One region of the Vibrio ziniensis genome, then DNA from elsewhere that is predicted to be linked to it. Evidence: riboswitches for the same ligand, from Rfam matches in the RefSeq annotation. Region 1 holds a riboswitch; the other holds the start of a gene.
What was found. A riboswitch is a leader RNA that binds a small molecule or an ion and turns the genes downstream of it on or off. The one in region 1 is predicted to bind cyclic di-GMP.
Positions count from the first base shown of each region.

Region 2: it holds a riboswitch for cyclic di-GMP, as region 1 does, so the genes downstream of both, G5S32_RS08875 (TfoX/Sxy family DNA transformation protein) here and G5S32_RS16325 (S8 family serine peptidase) in region 1, are expected to answer to the same signal.

Region 1 covers NZ_CP049332.1:283,415-291,575, forward strand. Annotated here, with positions in the region: gene G5S32_RS16320 (PEP-CTERM sorting domain-containing protein) at 670-1,446, opposite strand; gene G5S32_RS16325 (S8 family serine peptidase) at 1,959-3,773, opposite strand; cyclic di-GMP riboswitch class I at 3,919-4,003, opposite strand; gene G5S32_RS16330 (ligand-binding sensor domain-containing protein) at 4,789-6,033, opposite strand; gene G5S32_RS16335 (rhodanese-like domain-containing protein) at 6,243-6,599, shown strand; gene G5S32_RS16340 (pectate lyase family protein) at 6,775-8,161, opposite strand, start outside.
Region 2 covers NZ_CP049331.1:1,940,868-1,949,028, reverse strand. Annotated here, with positions in the region: gene glgC (glucose-1-phosphate adenylyltransferase) at 1-475, shown strand, start outside; gene glgA (glycogen synthase GlgA) at 465-1,931, shown strand; gene G5S32_RS08885 (alpha/beta fold hydrolase) at 2,081-2,887, shown strand; gene G5S32_RS08880 (TVP38/TMEM64 family protein) at 3,208-3,891, opposite strand; gene G5S32_RS08875 (TfoX/Sxy family DNA transformation protein) at 4,220-4,807, opposite strand; cyclic di-GMP riboswitch class I at 4,921-5,019, opposite strand; gene purR (HTH-type transcriptional repressor PurR) at 5,191-6,198, opposite strand; gene torD (molecular chaperone TorD) at 6,479-7,126, opposite strand; gene elyC (envelope biogenesis factor ElyC) at 7,285-8,103, opposite strand.

The DNA.
Region 1 (8,161 bases):
ATTCGAAATACTTACCGAACACATACACCATCAATGCAACAATAAAATACAAAATCAATATTATTCAACGAAATACGATTTACAAAACAAATGTAATTACACCAATAATGGGACCAATATCACAGAATGTGCGCATAATTTCATTAACATGGCGCCGCTAACAGTAAGCCTAAGTTATGCAACCTCAACTAGTACACAATAAATTTATAAAAACAGTCGGTAACCCATTCATTATGCAGAGTTATAAAAGCTGCCCTTCTTGCGGTAAAGTTACAGTATTAAATAGGATTCAACGTTCGTTCTTAGAAAAGCAACTCAAACGAAATTACTATAAATTGCAGTGTACAAATTGTTCTGCTCAAGTCTTTTCTCATATAGCAAGTGGCAAAATGAAGATTCACAAAAAGGGAATTGTAATAGGTTAATATCTATAACCCTTAGCACTAGAGTCATTTGACTCACTAATAGAAACAATAAACAGAGCCTTAGTATACACAAGGCCGTGATTATTAATGCGGTAAAAATGACAGTAGCGACTTTAGTTGAAGAGTCGCTACTGTGTATTGGATCTATTAGATTGTTTAAACTTCAGAATCATTCAAACCTAGCCAGCGTCTATAAACACTTCTCAAGCCACCCAGCAATACTGATGAACGATAATGAATTACGTTAGTTATGCCCGAGAGATAGGGTGCCTTTTGTTTTTCGTCTGCCAGACAATCTTATAAAAATTAGACCTGTTGCCATTAATAATAAGATGTTGGGCTCGGGAATTTCGATAATCTGCTCTGAAGGTGGCACAATAACTGCATCCTTACTGTCATAGAAAACAATATGAGACAAATCTCTCGAGTCTGGAGTTTCCCACATTCCTGAATCCATGAAGTCTGCAGCGTTAAGACAGTCTAATGAGATCCCTTCCATGCCAACATAATTTGCGCTGTCACATGAACCTATATTGTCCACCCAGAATAGATTGAACCCATTACCAGCTTTAGCCGACCAGTACCTGATCGCAGGATCATCATCACCACGAATGTACACCCAAGTATCTAAATCACCATCTAGATTACTATCACTAAAAGTCCATTCTGTACCATCAACAGAACTAAACTGATTACTAACACTAATTGTCGGATCCGATAAACTTCCATCAAACTTAGCAATTACGGGAGAGATAAGAACAAGATCATTTCCCGTGCCGTAAAAAATCTGGCATGCATCAAAACCATTAGTACCATTATAAGTTGTGCCTTCGTATGTACCGCTATAATCATTGAAGTAACCAGCACAATCATTGCCACTAACGTAAGCGGTTATTAATGTAGCAAAAGCAGAGTGGCTACCGAGAAGCAGCACATTGATTAACACTAGAGGAAATAGAGCTACAAAACGCATAAACGCTACTTTAACTAACCGAACACTAGAAAAAAAATTCGTTTTCATAATCTTTGTCCTTTCAAAAGATCAGAATATCTGCCGCATTACATGCAGTTGTTGTGCCAAATGCTAATGCATCATTTTCCACATGCAGATCATGACGTTAGTAAGTGCCACAACTCACACCCTCGGAAGTTGTAAATTTATCCGACATAATCACCCACTACTCCATCGTTAGCTAATCTCTTTTTGCCCCTAGAAAAGCATTCAAAGTCATCAGGATTGTGAATCAATAAATGTAAATTGCTAATAAAAACAAATATATATTAGATTATTTAACATGTGATTTTTTTGAATTTTTCCGCCTATTCCCATTAGATTACAACTGTAAAAAAAATAGACAGATTGGGTGAAGATTTTGCGACACGAGCAGTTAAAAAGTTAACTCTGAGTTTTGGTTGCATAAAGTAAAAGGCCTAGCTATTAAGCTAGGCCTTTGAGTTAAATTTCATACAGGATCCGTTATCGGAAAGCCCACTGAGTGCTGGATAGTCTCCGGGTAGATTATATACCTACGCTTACTTGCTTACCTGCACACTCGTTTGCGAAATATTACCAGCTACATCTTCCGCTATAGCCATAATGATATGGCTACCGTTACTCACTTTACGGGTATTCCAGCGGTAATTAGAAGTTGCAGCATCAGTCGAAAGTACCAATTCTCCATCAATGTACAACTTCACCATTGCAATACCAGAGTCATCGTTAGCATTTATATCGATCGATACTACTTTACTTATAGTACTACCATTAGCTGGATTCAAAATTGACACACTCGGAGCTACTACATCAACGACTTCTACTTCAGCTTGGTTATCGACAACAACTATTTGAGTATCAGAGATACCTTCATTATCAGCAGCATCATAAGCATAAGCCGTCAGTGTTACTTCACCGTTATCAGCCTGAGTCGAATCCCAGCTAAACTGATATGGTGCAGAAATATCGGTTGCGACCAATACACCGTTTGCATATAGAGACACTGAGCTCACCCCTTGATCATCGCTTGCTGAAACATCTACGTTCACCAAACCTGCAATCTGCGCATTTTGTTCAGGAGTTACGATAACTACCTCAGGAGCTTGGGTATCGACACTCTGAGTATCTGTATCCAATGCCAGAGTCACAGCAGCAAATGCATTGACTCGCCCATGACCGTAAGATGTATCCCATCCTGGAGTTCCAAGATCATCAGCAGACTGCTCAAGTACAAGTTCAACCTCATCCGGCGAAAGGTTTGGATTTGCAGCCATAACGAGCGCAGCGACACCAGCAACAACCGGACTGGAAAATGATGTACCGCTGGCTGCTCCATATCCGCCACCATTAGTAGTAGTCCAAATACTCAAACCTGGGGCGGAAATATCAACCATATCTCCGTAGTTAGACCAACTATTTTTAGCATCAGCCTTGTCTGTTGCCGAAACAGTAACTAACGCTGTCTGTTCGCTGTAGCCTGGATCAGTTCCACTGTTACCAGCAGCAACAATAACGAGCCCACCCTTGTTTTTCATATATTGAGCTGCAGAAATAACACTGCTACTTCCATTCATATAATCGAAGCTAATGTTTGCAACTCTAGCCCCATTATCCGCAGCCCAAACTATCCCTTCTGTTATATCACTAGTATAAGCTGCGCCATCAGTACGGTTAGTAACTCGTACAGGCATTAGAGAAACATTCCATGCAACAGATGTGACGCCAAGTCCATTGTTACTTGCTGCACCAATGGTCCCTGCAACCTTTGTCCCATGGCCAAAAATATCGCTGCTATCAGTATTATTGCTAGCTGTGTTCCAACCCGAAACTAATTGAGAGCTGAGATCTGGGTGATCAGGATCAACCCCACTGTCCAATACAGCGACCACAACCCCACTTCCATCTGTGATATCCCATGAATCCGGAGCTTGGATCTTAGGCAGGTGCCAGCCAGAACTATAATATGTGTCATTAGCTACCATTTCTGGGGAGTGCAGCTGATCTTTTTCTGCAAAAGCAATGTTAGGATTTTTCGCAAGTGCACGCGCTACTGCTTCCTCTGCCTGCGCCGGGACTTCGACGATATGAATGCCCAATCCCTTGATCACACCCTTAGAATGACCGCCACTGCGTTCAAGAATTTGCTGAAGTTTCTCTTCGCTAAGACCAGCTTTAGGTTGTACCAGTATTCGACCTTCAGCCCAAGTTGTAGCAGCCATAGCGGTACTTGCAGATACACCGCAAACTAGCGCTATTAGTGAGCTGCCAGCAAATCTGAACAATCGTGAATTTAATGAGTGCTTCTGATGAGCTTTATTTACAACTTGATGAGTATTGAAGGTTGAAGTAGTCAATGTCTAATTCCTCTCGCGGATCAATCCTTCTACTGGATTTCTACTTCGCGAGAGGTGCACAGGGTTACCCCAAAGCGCGCTTATTTTTATTTCGCTAAACGTATTTAGAGTTAGCAATAAAAACAAGTCCACGTCATGAGACAGTACTGGCAGCCCCGCTATCATAGGATTAATCCCGTAGACCGGAAACTTTGCGTCACCATCTTTCGATGGTTTTGCCATTTTCAGTATTTTCTTAGATTGTATATCTTAATTAATTTACTGTTTTACTTAGGTTTATAAAACAGCAATATTAAATAATCAACAAAACCAAACCCTTAGCCATCTTATTAAGATATATACTTTCTTAATAAGTTATATGTATAGAATCTCTTTGTATTTATATTGCCATAAATATAAATTTGCGCAATAAGTGACCAATAAATTAATTGCGTCTATCGATGTATGGCTTTGATATCATTAATAGCTTCAATGAATAAATTTAATTTTTATTGAACCAAGATCACACTAACACCAAGAAAAGAGTCTTCAAACCTGAGATTGATACCAACTAATTGAGAGTAAATACTCTAAATAGATAGCTAATCTGAATAACTCGCTATCCTTCAAATGCGTTTATCGCAATTATTTTAAGAGACTTTTGGATAATGCCTAATCTTTATTTTTAATTATCATAATATTAGCTAAAATTTACTGAATCCCTAAGATAAAGTTCGTTAATTAATTCAATAAAAAATAAATTGTCTTTCACTTATAATGATGATCATATGCAACAAAGAATCCTAGTGTTTTAATGTTATTTGAGCCGTCATTAATGACAATATATTCATAAATTTCATCTAGATGTATGCATTACTAAGGCAGTAAGTGAGTGAGATAGGTAATGGCTCTAAGCCCGATTGAATCAAAGTTGCGCTTTTACCAAGCTTTAAAAACATCTGGCATCAGCACTCGTGTGTTTTTAAGTAAAAAATTATCTATGCAAATCAAAATCGTTTAGCGAGCACAATCATCGTTATTTGTACGAATCCTTTTTATTTATTTTTAAAAGAATGGGTTGATAGCTATTTTCAGTTTTATGCCTACCTACAACATACATATCACCATTATTGCTTTTCGTTACACTACCAAAAAGTGACAGCCCCTTTAGATGGTCTACTTCCAGTTTTGTAGTGTAGCTTTTGTCTAAAGTAGTTTCATAAACTATCCACTCATAGTTTTTTCTTTTTCCTATACCAACAAGTAATTCTTCACCATCTATCGTAAATAGTGATGCAATATATGCACTACCATCAGGATGCATCATACCAATATATTTAATCTTCTGTTTTTTATCTTTAAATGGAGAGATTAAATACAGCCCGCCATCAGAGGTAGTAAAATAGATATCACCATTTTTCATGCTAGTGTAACCGACTATCCCATGATGATTATTGATGTTTTCTTCCTGATAACTTGGTAATGGATATTCAGCAACCGTATTCAACTGGGTATCATATTCTTTCAAGCTGACTTTGATAATATCAGAATCAATATCACTTAGGCTTGGCACATAAACATGTCCAACCTCATCGACAATAAAATTTCTGGATACATGCATTTTTACGGAACCCGAAACAACTCGCGCTGTTGTTCCAGTTTTAGTGTCATACTGGTATATGACATGATTCCAATAGCCCAAGGCGTACACATACCTTCCATTGGTATTAACTGCAATTAGAGCCTCTTCAGTAGACATTACATGTTCCCAGCTCTCACTATCTGGCAATTTTCGCCAAAGGTGCCCGCCCCACACTGGATTTATATCCTCAGCTTCACCAGATTCATCAAAAGAACTAAAGTACAGGTAGCCATCATTTGCTTGGTAGATTTTGCTGTGAAGCTTGTTTTGTCGAGTACCTTCTCGATAAACATTGTTCTTTTTTAGCTCTCGGACCGTTTCACCTTGCGGTGATACCTGCTTTGTAACTGGGTTATATTGATATAAGAAAGAAGAACCATACACACCACCATGTGACGATACACCAAAGTAAATATTTCCAGCGTCGTCTCTACCACTGGCCCCCCATATTGCATCTAGGTTACCGCTTTTTTGCAGCTCAATTATTTCAACAGTTGGCGCGGCTAGTATATCTTTAGGCAGTGATGTAAATACTGTTCCCACCCTATTTTCAAAATTTCTTGTTGGTAGTTCAATTTCTTCGTTATTCTGGCCACAAGCAGTTAGCAACAGTACTACGACAAAAAGAATCCACCTCATAAATTATCCTTTTAAACTCAGCACCAGTCAGTTGTCACATCAGTATAGCTCGGATAATAGTCATTACCTTTAGCTAGGTAATATAGTACTTTGAGCTTTGTTTAATATATGAAATCAGATTTAACACTTTATGCTCAGCCAATGATAACTAGCAATAAACATTAGACATTGCTAATATTTGTATCGTTCGATAATAAAACCTTACTACTATGAATGAACAACTACTCATCTTACTGATAATTATCGCCATTTTTATCCTATTTAAGAGCTACAGTTCAAGGAGTGCCATATCAGCTCTATCTAAACTTAATATTGATACCCTCCAGTTACTCGATGTGAGAAGTGAAAGTGAATTTGCGGGTTTCAGTGCCCCAGGAAGCCTCAATATACCAGTACAGTCATTGGTATCAGGCAATACAAAAGGCCTTGAACGATCGAAGACCATCGTGGTTTATTGTGCATCAGGAATGCGTTCGGCAACCGCTGCAGCATGGCTAAAAAAACAGGGCTACACTGTTATTAATGCAGGAACGATAGGCAATATTATCAAAGGGATAAAATTCTAACTTACTGCATGCCAAATCGACAGAGAAGCTTTGAACTTAAATTGATACTAGGTTTAATTCGTTATTTCACGATTCAATCTAGTAAAAGTATATCTCGACAGCATTCTTAAAGTTGAAACTCATTAATTCAGCTATCGAGATACAGATTACTTGTTTTGTAAATTACGACTAAGACTTAGTCTTGCGGACCAGTTCCCCCATCGACTTGACTACCAAGGCTTGAAGCCGCTTCTAGGGTGTAGTTATACATATCTACATCTGTAAACACTGTTGCCCCATCGTCGACATATTGAGATGTTGCTGAAACGCCAGTGTATGAGTTACCCGATGCACTAAAGTAAGCATCACCGATATTCCAATGAGGTCTAGCACTGTTTTCAAAGTAGTTATTCTCTACTAGGATTTGAGCACTATCATCACCACCAATCGAGAAGTAAGAGATATCTTTCCAGTAATTATTGAATAGATGGACACGAGTGTCTTCCCCTTGGATTTTAGGGTTACGTCCCGCGGCTGTATCCCAAAAATTATGGTGGAAAGTGACATCAGATTCGCTAACCAAATTTGTATACCAGTGTTGGTTCGCACAAACTTGAGCATTGTATCCGTAAAAACGGTTCCAGCTTGCGGTGACGTTTTGGCTGTTTTTAATATCCAAGTACCCATCACTAATTTTACTAAACGCAACATGGTCAATCCAAACGTGGCTACTATCTTCTACTGTAATACCATCTCCAGCTTCCACTAACGCAGGATTGATGTTTGAGATAGTTAGATTACGAATAATGACGTTTTCAACTCCATTGAGATTCAAGCTCGCACCAATGATGCTTGAAGAGCTACCTAAACCAATCAAAGTTTTGTTAGATTGTACGTTGATAGTCGTGTCGTTACGTGTTACAGAAACCGTATCATCTGACGTACTTGCTTCAAAATCACTACAAGTTTGAGTACTGGTAGGAACACGATACCAAGTTTTTCCATCATCATTCCAATACGAACAATCGAGAGCACAAGCTTGCACTGTGCGGTCTGACGTACGACAGTCTATGCTGGTATTCGCAACCTGGATAACTTGTGCATCACTAGATTCTAAGGCGGAGGTTAAAGCACTACAGCTTGATACAGTAATTGTGCTACCCGCAGCACCACCCGTAGTCGTTGATAGATTATCATCACCAGACTGTGCGGCAAAACCGACTAAATCTTCATCACTCGATGAACCATCGCAGCTTCCAGAAACTGGATTGATATACCAGCGTTGTGAACTTGCTGATGCATCTTCATTTTGGTAAACGTTTGAACCATTTGTTGAGCCAGCTACGGTAAGAGAAAGTTGTGAGTTTTTATTGACGATTTTAAACCCACCTGAAGACTGAACTTTTAGTTCCCAACGTTGGTTGTCACCATCCCAATCGCTATAAGTATCTACGTTCGCTCCGTTAGACGTGGAAGCGTTCAATACTTCTAATAACTTACTGTTATAAACCGACTTGATTTCCCAGTAATTATCACTCTGTTTAGTTAATATAAACTGTTGGTTACTTGCTTCCCACAAGTCA
Region 2 (8,161 bases), on a different replicon from region 1:
TGAGATACAGACGACTTATTGGCGAGATGTCGGCACGATAGATTCCTATTGGGCTGCACATATGGATCTACTCGATAAAAAGCCACCTTTCTCGTTGTATAACCGTAGCTGGCCGTTGCATACTTACTATCCACCTCTACCTCCAGCGACATTTGTTGATTCTGGCGAGCGTAGAGTTAAAATCACAGACAGTTTAATTTCCGGTGGAAGTTATATCCAAGGATCAACTATTTATAAATCAGTTTTAGGATTCAGAAGTAACATTGCGGCTGGCTCTTTGATTAGTGAATCTGTTATCTTGGGTGATGTGAAAATAGGGGCTGGGTGCTCAATCAAGCGCACGATCATCGACAAACATGTTGAAATTGCTCCCGGCACTGTCATTGGTGAAAATTTAGAATTGGACCGACAACGATTCCACGTGTCTGACGACGGAATCGTCGTCATTGCAAAAGGAACAAAAGTTGGATTCTAGAAAGGAACAACTCAATGTGTGGTTTACCGTTTCAGAAGCTCAAGGGTTAGTAAAAAGTGGAGGCTTGGCTGATGTAGCCAAGGCTCTGCCTAAAGCTTTGCTGGAACTTGGCCACCAAGTCGCTATAGTTTTACCTGGTTATCGCAGCGTACCTGAAAAAGATTCATCGCCAGTGATTCTCGAAACCGAACTTACTCATTGGCCACATATTCGCTATCAAGTTCGTCAAAGAGAGCTTGAGGGTGTGCCTGTTTACCTCATTGATTGCGATATGTATTTTGACCGTCCTGAACTTTATGCTGAGCACAACCAAGCCTATCCTGATAACGGAGAACGCTTTGGCTTTTTCTCAGCAGCGTGTTTAGATGTGTTGCCTAAGCTAGGAATTAAACCTGATATTATCCATGCTAACGATTGGCATACAGGGTTAGTTCCATTTCTTCTCAAAACTCGCTTCAGAAACGACCCTTACTTTACTGGCGTCAAAAGTGTCATAACCATTCACAATGCGATGTTTAAAGGCATATTTTCTCATCATCAGTTAGAAGTCATTCCAGAACTTAATTTGTCGGGGATGGAGTTCCTCGAGTATGGTCATGACCATATCAGTATGCTCAGAGCAGGTATTGCATTTGCAGACAAAGTCAATGCGGTAAGTCCGAATTACGCGTCAGAGCTTCTTACTCCTCTTGGTTCTCATGGTTTGGTTGATGATTTTGTACGCCGAGCACGTGATTTACATGGCATCGTTAACGGATGTGATTACAGTGAGTGGAACCCAAGAACGGACACATACTTGCCAGAATTTTATTCAGACGAAGCAAAATCGTTGAAGAAGGGTAAGTCTGCCAGTAAGAAAGTGTTGCAAGAAGAATTGCAGCTTCCGCAGCGTGACGTTCCTCTATTTGGAATGGTGTGTCGACTAACGCATCAAAAAGGTTTCCATTACATTCTTCCTATTTTGGAGAAGTTTCTGCGTAACGATGTTCAATTGGTTATCGTGGGAACGGGGGAGCCCGAAGTAGCAAATCAGTTACACAAGATAGCCAGCGTGCATTCAACACAATTTGCTTTTGTTGAGGCTTACAGTAATCGCTTTGCGCACCTTGTTGAAGCTGGTTCTGATTTCTTCTTAATGCCGTCAGAGTTCGAAGCTTGTGGTTTGAACCAAATCTACAGTATGGCTTATGGTACTTTGCCGATTGTGCGAGAAGTTGGTGGCCTAAAAGATACCGTGTTGGATTACGATAAATACCCTAGTGAAGCTACTGGTTTTGGTTTCCAAGAGCCATCACCAGAAGCATTACTCATCACAATGCAACGCGCGTTACTTTTTTATCTTCAACATCCAGATTTATTATTAGAAGTTCAACAACGCGCAATGAGGTGTGACTTCAGTTGGCGAGAATCTGCGTTGGAGTACGTAAAGATGTATAACTACGCAATTTTTGACTAGATAGATAAATGAACAAAAACAGAGCTTTAAAGCTCTGTTTTTGATCTGGTCGAGGTAGAGTAGCATTATTTAACAACTCTAATCACCTTGAAAGGGGAGGATGTGGTACCCTCAGTCTATTCTGTTTCACATTAAATTAAGTGGTACCAATGCCCCAAAGCATGCTTTTTCATAAAATTTACCATCATCCAACCAGTCAGGAATGGGTGGTATTTGTACATGGTGCAGGAGGCAGTTCGTCCATTTGGTTTAAGCAAATTAAAGCGTATAAGCAGCATTTTAATTTGTTGTTTGTTGATCTGCGTGGTCACGGAAAATCCCCTCAGCTCATCAAAGATCTGATCAGTAACAAATATACGTTTAAGTCTGTTACGTTAGATGTATTACGAGTTCTCGATCACTTAAAGATTCAATCTGCGCATTTTGTCGGAATGTCTCTTGGGACGATCATCGTACGTAACCTTGCAGAGTTGGCAACAGAACGCGTGAGTTCTATGGTGTTGGGTGGTGCGGTCACCCGTTTAAATACCCGCTCGCAAATCTTGGTTAAATTGGGGCATATAAGTAAGAATTTTGTACCATATATGTGGCTCTACCGTTTATTTGCCTATATCGTTATGCCGCAAAGAAGTCAAAAGCAATCTCGAAACTTGTTTGTCCGAGAAGCGAAGAAGCTTTGCCAGAAAGAATTCAAACGTTGGTTTACTCTTACTGCAGAGATTAATCCAATGATGCGTTATTTTCGCGATAAAGAGTTACCGATACCCACCCTGTATTTGATGGGCGAGCGTGACTATATGTTTATCCAGCCTGTTAAAGATATGGTGGCATTGCACGAGAAAAGTGAACTATGGGAAATACCGGACTGTGGGCACGTGTGCAATATTGAACAGCCTGAAGTATTTAACCGAGTTTCCATCGATTTCATCCACAAGCAGTTAACCATTAACGCTTAAAAGCCTTCTAGATGCTCTCATAGCCGCAATTCCAGCACAATCCGAATTGCGGTTCGTTATTCTCTCCGCAATGCTTACAGACCCAATCTGGCTGATTTGGGAATGCTGGTTGTAAGTAGTCACTTATAACCTGTTCGGACTGTTCGAGCAAACTCAGATTCAAAAGCCATACATAAGGTGAAGAGGCTTCATCAAAAGGGATTTCCCCGCGGACACTGAAAAGCGTTTCACCTCGAACTTCACAGGGAATATTTTGTTGTCGCAACAGCCCGCACACAATATGTGCTTCAGTTGGATGTTGAGCAATGAATATTTTCATATTACTCGTCGGTGATTGTTCTCTTTTTAAGTTTAGTCAGTACTTGTTTTGCCAAAAACGGAAATATGCCCAATAACGCAAAAGAAAGTAGAACGCTTGGAGATAGTATTCCTGACAGAGTGTCTATATCAGCAAGTTGAGTGCCTGCATTGAGATAAACAGCCGTTCCTGGGAGCATCCCCAACTGACTAACTAGGTAATAACGAGTCGTTGAAATCGGTGTTAAGCCCATAAGTAGGTTGATAAGAAAGAATGGAAACACTGGAATCAATCTTAGTGTAAACAGATAAAATGCACCATCTTGCGCTACACCTTTATTGATGGCAGAAAGATTGTCACTAAAACGGTGTTGTATCCAATTGCGAAGCAAATATCGGCTGCTAAGAAAAGCGAGGGTCGCACCAATTGTACTAGCAAAAGACACTAAGATAAGACTAAACCAAAAGCCAAATAAAGCCGCTCCGAGAAGAGTAACAACGGCAGCTCCGGGAATGGATAAAGCGGTAATCACAATATATGCGATAAAGTAAGCAATAGCTGAAAAAACGAGGTTCTGGTCTATGTATTGAGAGAGGGCTGCTTGTTGAGTTTTCGCATATTCCAGAGTGAGATATTGGCTAAACTCAGTACCCATAACAACGATGAGGGTAATTAAAATCAACCCTAGTATCAGTTTATGACTCATCGTTAACTCCAAAATAGTTGGATAAAACCATCACTTGCTCCTCATACCATCCTAGATAAAAATATGATCAGACTGAGCATCGGTAGAACAGCGAATAGGCGTCAAACGCAAACGCGCATTCATTCGTCCCTGAAGCTCCTCCGATCCATCCATGGCTCGGAGGGTTTGCTTATCGACGCCTATTCACTGATCAGGAAATTATCCAGAATGGTATCATGTATAGAGAATAGGAAAGGCAGAGCCGACTTTAAATTTCATTTTGGTTTTGATTATTCATAAAAAAGCACCCTATGAAGAGTGCTTTGTATCTTTAAGTCGAATATAGAAACTAGAGTTTCTGCATTAATTCATCGCGGCGAGACTGGGGAATGACAGACCAATGCTTACCTTCAATTGCACCTTCTAAAGCCCATAAAAGCTCAATACCAACAGTTGTGGCATGAGTCTCTTGCACGGCTCTAAACGCAGCCACTGCGCCTTTCTGTTGCAGCATGTCAACAGAATCGATTCCTGCTTTTTTGAGCATACGTTCTGTAGCAAGACGCATATTAGGAAGATCTTTAAGTCGGTCTGGTTTCGCTTTAGCTTGAGTCTCGCGTTCTTGTTTCGCGACATCTAAGGCTTGCTTTGCTTTTTCAATAATTAGATGCGGGGTATCCCACACATTTTCAGGTAAGGCAAAGTATTTAGTCACAACAGGAAAACCACGTTTTTTATAAACGTAAGGTTCATAGCCTTGTTGTTGGAAATTCTTTGAGGAGTGATCATCCGCACGAATGTGTAGTCGGTCATTAACGACCAGAGCAAACATCGTGTCATCGATGAAAATGCCAAACCCTCCGAACATAGAACGCGATTTTACGCTTCCTAGTTGCTCAAAAAGTCGCATTGAGTCTTTTAGTACTGGTTTATCCATGCTGTTAGTCTCGGTGTATTAATAAATACGCCACCAAATTCAGGTCCGAGAGAATAGCAAAAGAATACATTGAGCATGTCAATCAAGCGTCAACTCATGTATACCTTTTTGCCATCGGCAACCCCGCTACCTACCAATTATGAACTAACATGGATTGGTTTAGGCCGGAGGCTTTGCGTCCCACCCTTTCAGATGGTTTGCCCTGTGCGTGACATTACTTTCAAAATAATAAACAAAACTTTGAATAAGCATCACATTTATGTGAACTAAATGTGACGTTGATCAAAGTTTGAATATTGGGTTTGCGAGCTTATTACTGTTTTAATATTTGTGAGATGAATTTCACTGGCTCTTATTGAACGGTACTTAAATAGAGTAACTAATTATTTTGTAAGGTCTTTTACTGTATCACGCTCTACAATTTCTGGATGCATTTCGAAGATTCGACGTTCATGCTCTTTATCTTTGATTCGTTCTAACAAAATCTCAAATGCGTTTTTGCCCACACGACGTTTTGGTTGATGAATCGTGGTTAGGGGCGGAGAGAAGTACTCTGCAAGTTCAATGTTATCGTATCCGATTACCGAAATGTCATCGGGTACACGAACACCTTTTTGTTGTAAACGTGACATTAACCCTAGTGCCATTGTATCGTTGAAACAGAACACAGCGGTCGGCATTTTATCCATTGCGATAATTTTATCTGCAGCTAGTACTGCTGTATCACACTCGAAGTTGCCTTCAAGAATCCAGTTATCATTCACTGTCAAGTTCGCCTCTGCCATAGCGCGACGGAACCCCGCAATTCGTTCCTGACAAGCGAGTTTATGTAAGTGTCCACTTAAGCAAGCAATGTCTTTATGACCTCTGTCGATAAGGTATTTAGTCGCTAAATAGCCCCCTAATTCAGAGTTATCAATGATTTTGTCAGCAGTAGAAGCTTCTGGACCCCAATCCATGATGACTTTTGGAATGTCCGAATGACTTTCAAGCATCTCTGACAGTTCTTGTGTTAGGTCGGAGCACATGACTAAAATGCCATCCACTCGCTTCTCAGCCAGCATTCGGATGTAATCTCTTTGTTTCTCGTAGATGCCACCTGTGTTACACAGAATCAGTGTGTAACCCTGACGGTAACAGTAGCTTTCTACACCGTCGATGACTTCAGAAAAGAATAGATTGGTTGATTGAGTAACTAACATACCAATGGTGCGGGTAGTATTGCATTTCAAGCTACGTGCTACGGCACTTGGTGCGTAGTTTAGCTCTTTTACTGCTTCGAGAACTTTTTCTTGAGTTGCTTCAGCAACAAAGCGAGTTTTATTAATTACGTGTGATACGGTTGTGGTTGATACGCCAGCTAAGCGAGCAACATCTTTAATCGTAGCCATATATTTGTCCTGTTTTGACTGCTGATTTCGCTAAATTTTTTATTAGGTAAACAACCCACATTACTGGCCGGATTCAGCAGCGGCGAAGTTTATAAAGCTTCTAGCCTAAAGTCGTTAAAACACAAAAACCGCTTCGATATAGCGGTTTGAGTTTTAAATAATGATTCATCTTTTATGGTATTGAGTTTAAACCGCAAATGGTTAGCTAGCAACGACAAATCAATAGCGCAAACTTAACTGTAGTCACAATTCATGCCCTTTGTTGAACCAACGATGAGTTTCAATTGCCTGTAAGATAGTTTAAATCAAGCTCTAAAAAAGCGACCAATAATACTGAAATTGATGAATAAAATCCCAATTTATCCTTGCTCGCACAATCAAAAGAAAAATCAGGTATCCAGTTCAATAGATGATGACGAATATAGTCCGCTTGGAACTTTAGGGCCTGTTCCATACGGGCTTCTTTCTCAAGTTCGTTAGAGCGAATAATGAGGTGTCCGAGAAAGTCTAATTCGATAGCGAGATGATCATATGATTCATTTGTCTGCTCTTGAACATGTACGCCATTTTGCTCCATTAACTCAGCAATTGCTTGTGCTGGAGTTTTATTATTCATTTTTGATTTATCAATATAAAGAGATGCGTACGGGAGAGCCGAATTCCCATCACATTTTAGAAATAGGTTATAGAAGCTATTAGCAATTTGCACTTGTGCATCTTCATGTTTGAGAAGTTGCTTGAGAGTTGCGCATAGTTTGTGAGTGGAGACTGCTAAATGGTCGTTTTCACTAAGTCCTGCGAGAAAATTGTAAATTTCGGGGGATGAGTAATGTGACAAGTCTTGTGAACTGAGTTCGCAAGCAAACAAACCTGAAAGCCACCAATAGATTTCAGCTCGTTTTTCGTTAAAGGCTTTAATTTCTTTCATTACTTAGCTCCGTACTTTTCTTTATCTAAGTCTAAGCAATAATTACGCTCTGTACGAAATTTGCGAACTAAAGTATGCAGATCGAAGACCTTTGTTGAGCGAAGGTTGGCGAAAAAAGACCCGCATAAAGCGGGTCTTCATATCATCTTTGCAAGGAGCTACTTATCTTGTGTTAGTTTGCCATCAGAGCCAGCAACATAATCGCGCATCTTTTGCCAAAGCTGACCAAGGCTCTCGTACCAAAAGCGCTCGGTTTGCTCCAAATAGCGTGCTTGAGGCGTGTATTTATCCCAGGGTTGAGTAATGTTAGCTTGAGCTAAAAAGTTGGTTGGCGCTGGAATCGGGTTTAATCCTGCGGAATTAAATTCTTTAATTGCTCTTTCCATATGGCTGGCGGAAGTCACTAGTACCAACTTTTTGCTTTGTACGAATGCAGCAGCTTGTCTTGCCTCTTCCCAAGTATCTTTTGCTGTTTCTAACAACACGATGTCAGACTTTGCTACACCGAGTGCTAATGCGACTCGTGCTAACATACGAGCATGACTAAACTCGCTGCCACCAGCATAACCTGAAAGAATCAATTTGGATCCTGGGTACATCCTAGCAATACGTATTCCTTCCGTTAAACGCATTAATGCTGCTCGTGATAGTTCAGAAGTTGGTGGTATATAGCCATCGACAACATGTCCATTACCTAAAACCATCACGTAATCAATGTTTCTTTCGACAGGAAGAAACGCGGGGTATTGGCGCTCTAAAGGCATCAACAAACTTGTTGATATGGGTTGAAACGAAATAAGAAAAAGACTGGTTAGAGAAAACAGAACGATGAGGCTGCCAGTTTTACGTTTGGCAGTAAACATAATCAGCATTAAGCCAATAAATCCCACAATCAGCAGTGCTGGTAAGGGCATTAAAAAGGATGAAACAATTTTTTTCAGCTCAAACATAAACAAAATAGTCCGAAAAAACAGCACTTGACAATAAAAAGGGTGAAACCCTCTTTATTCCTGCTATTCCTATGACAAAATAGCA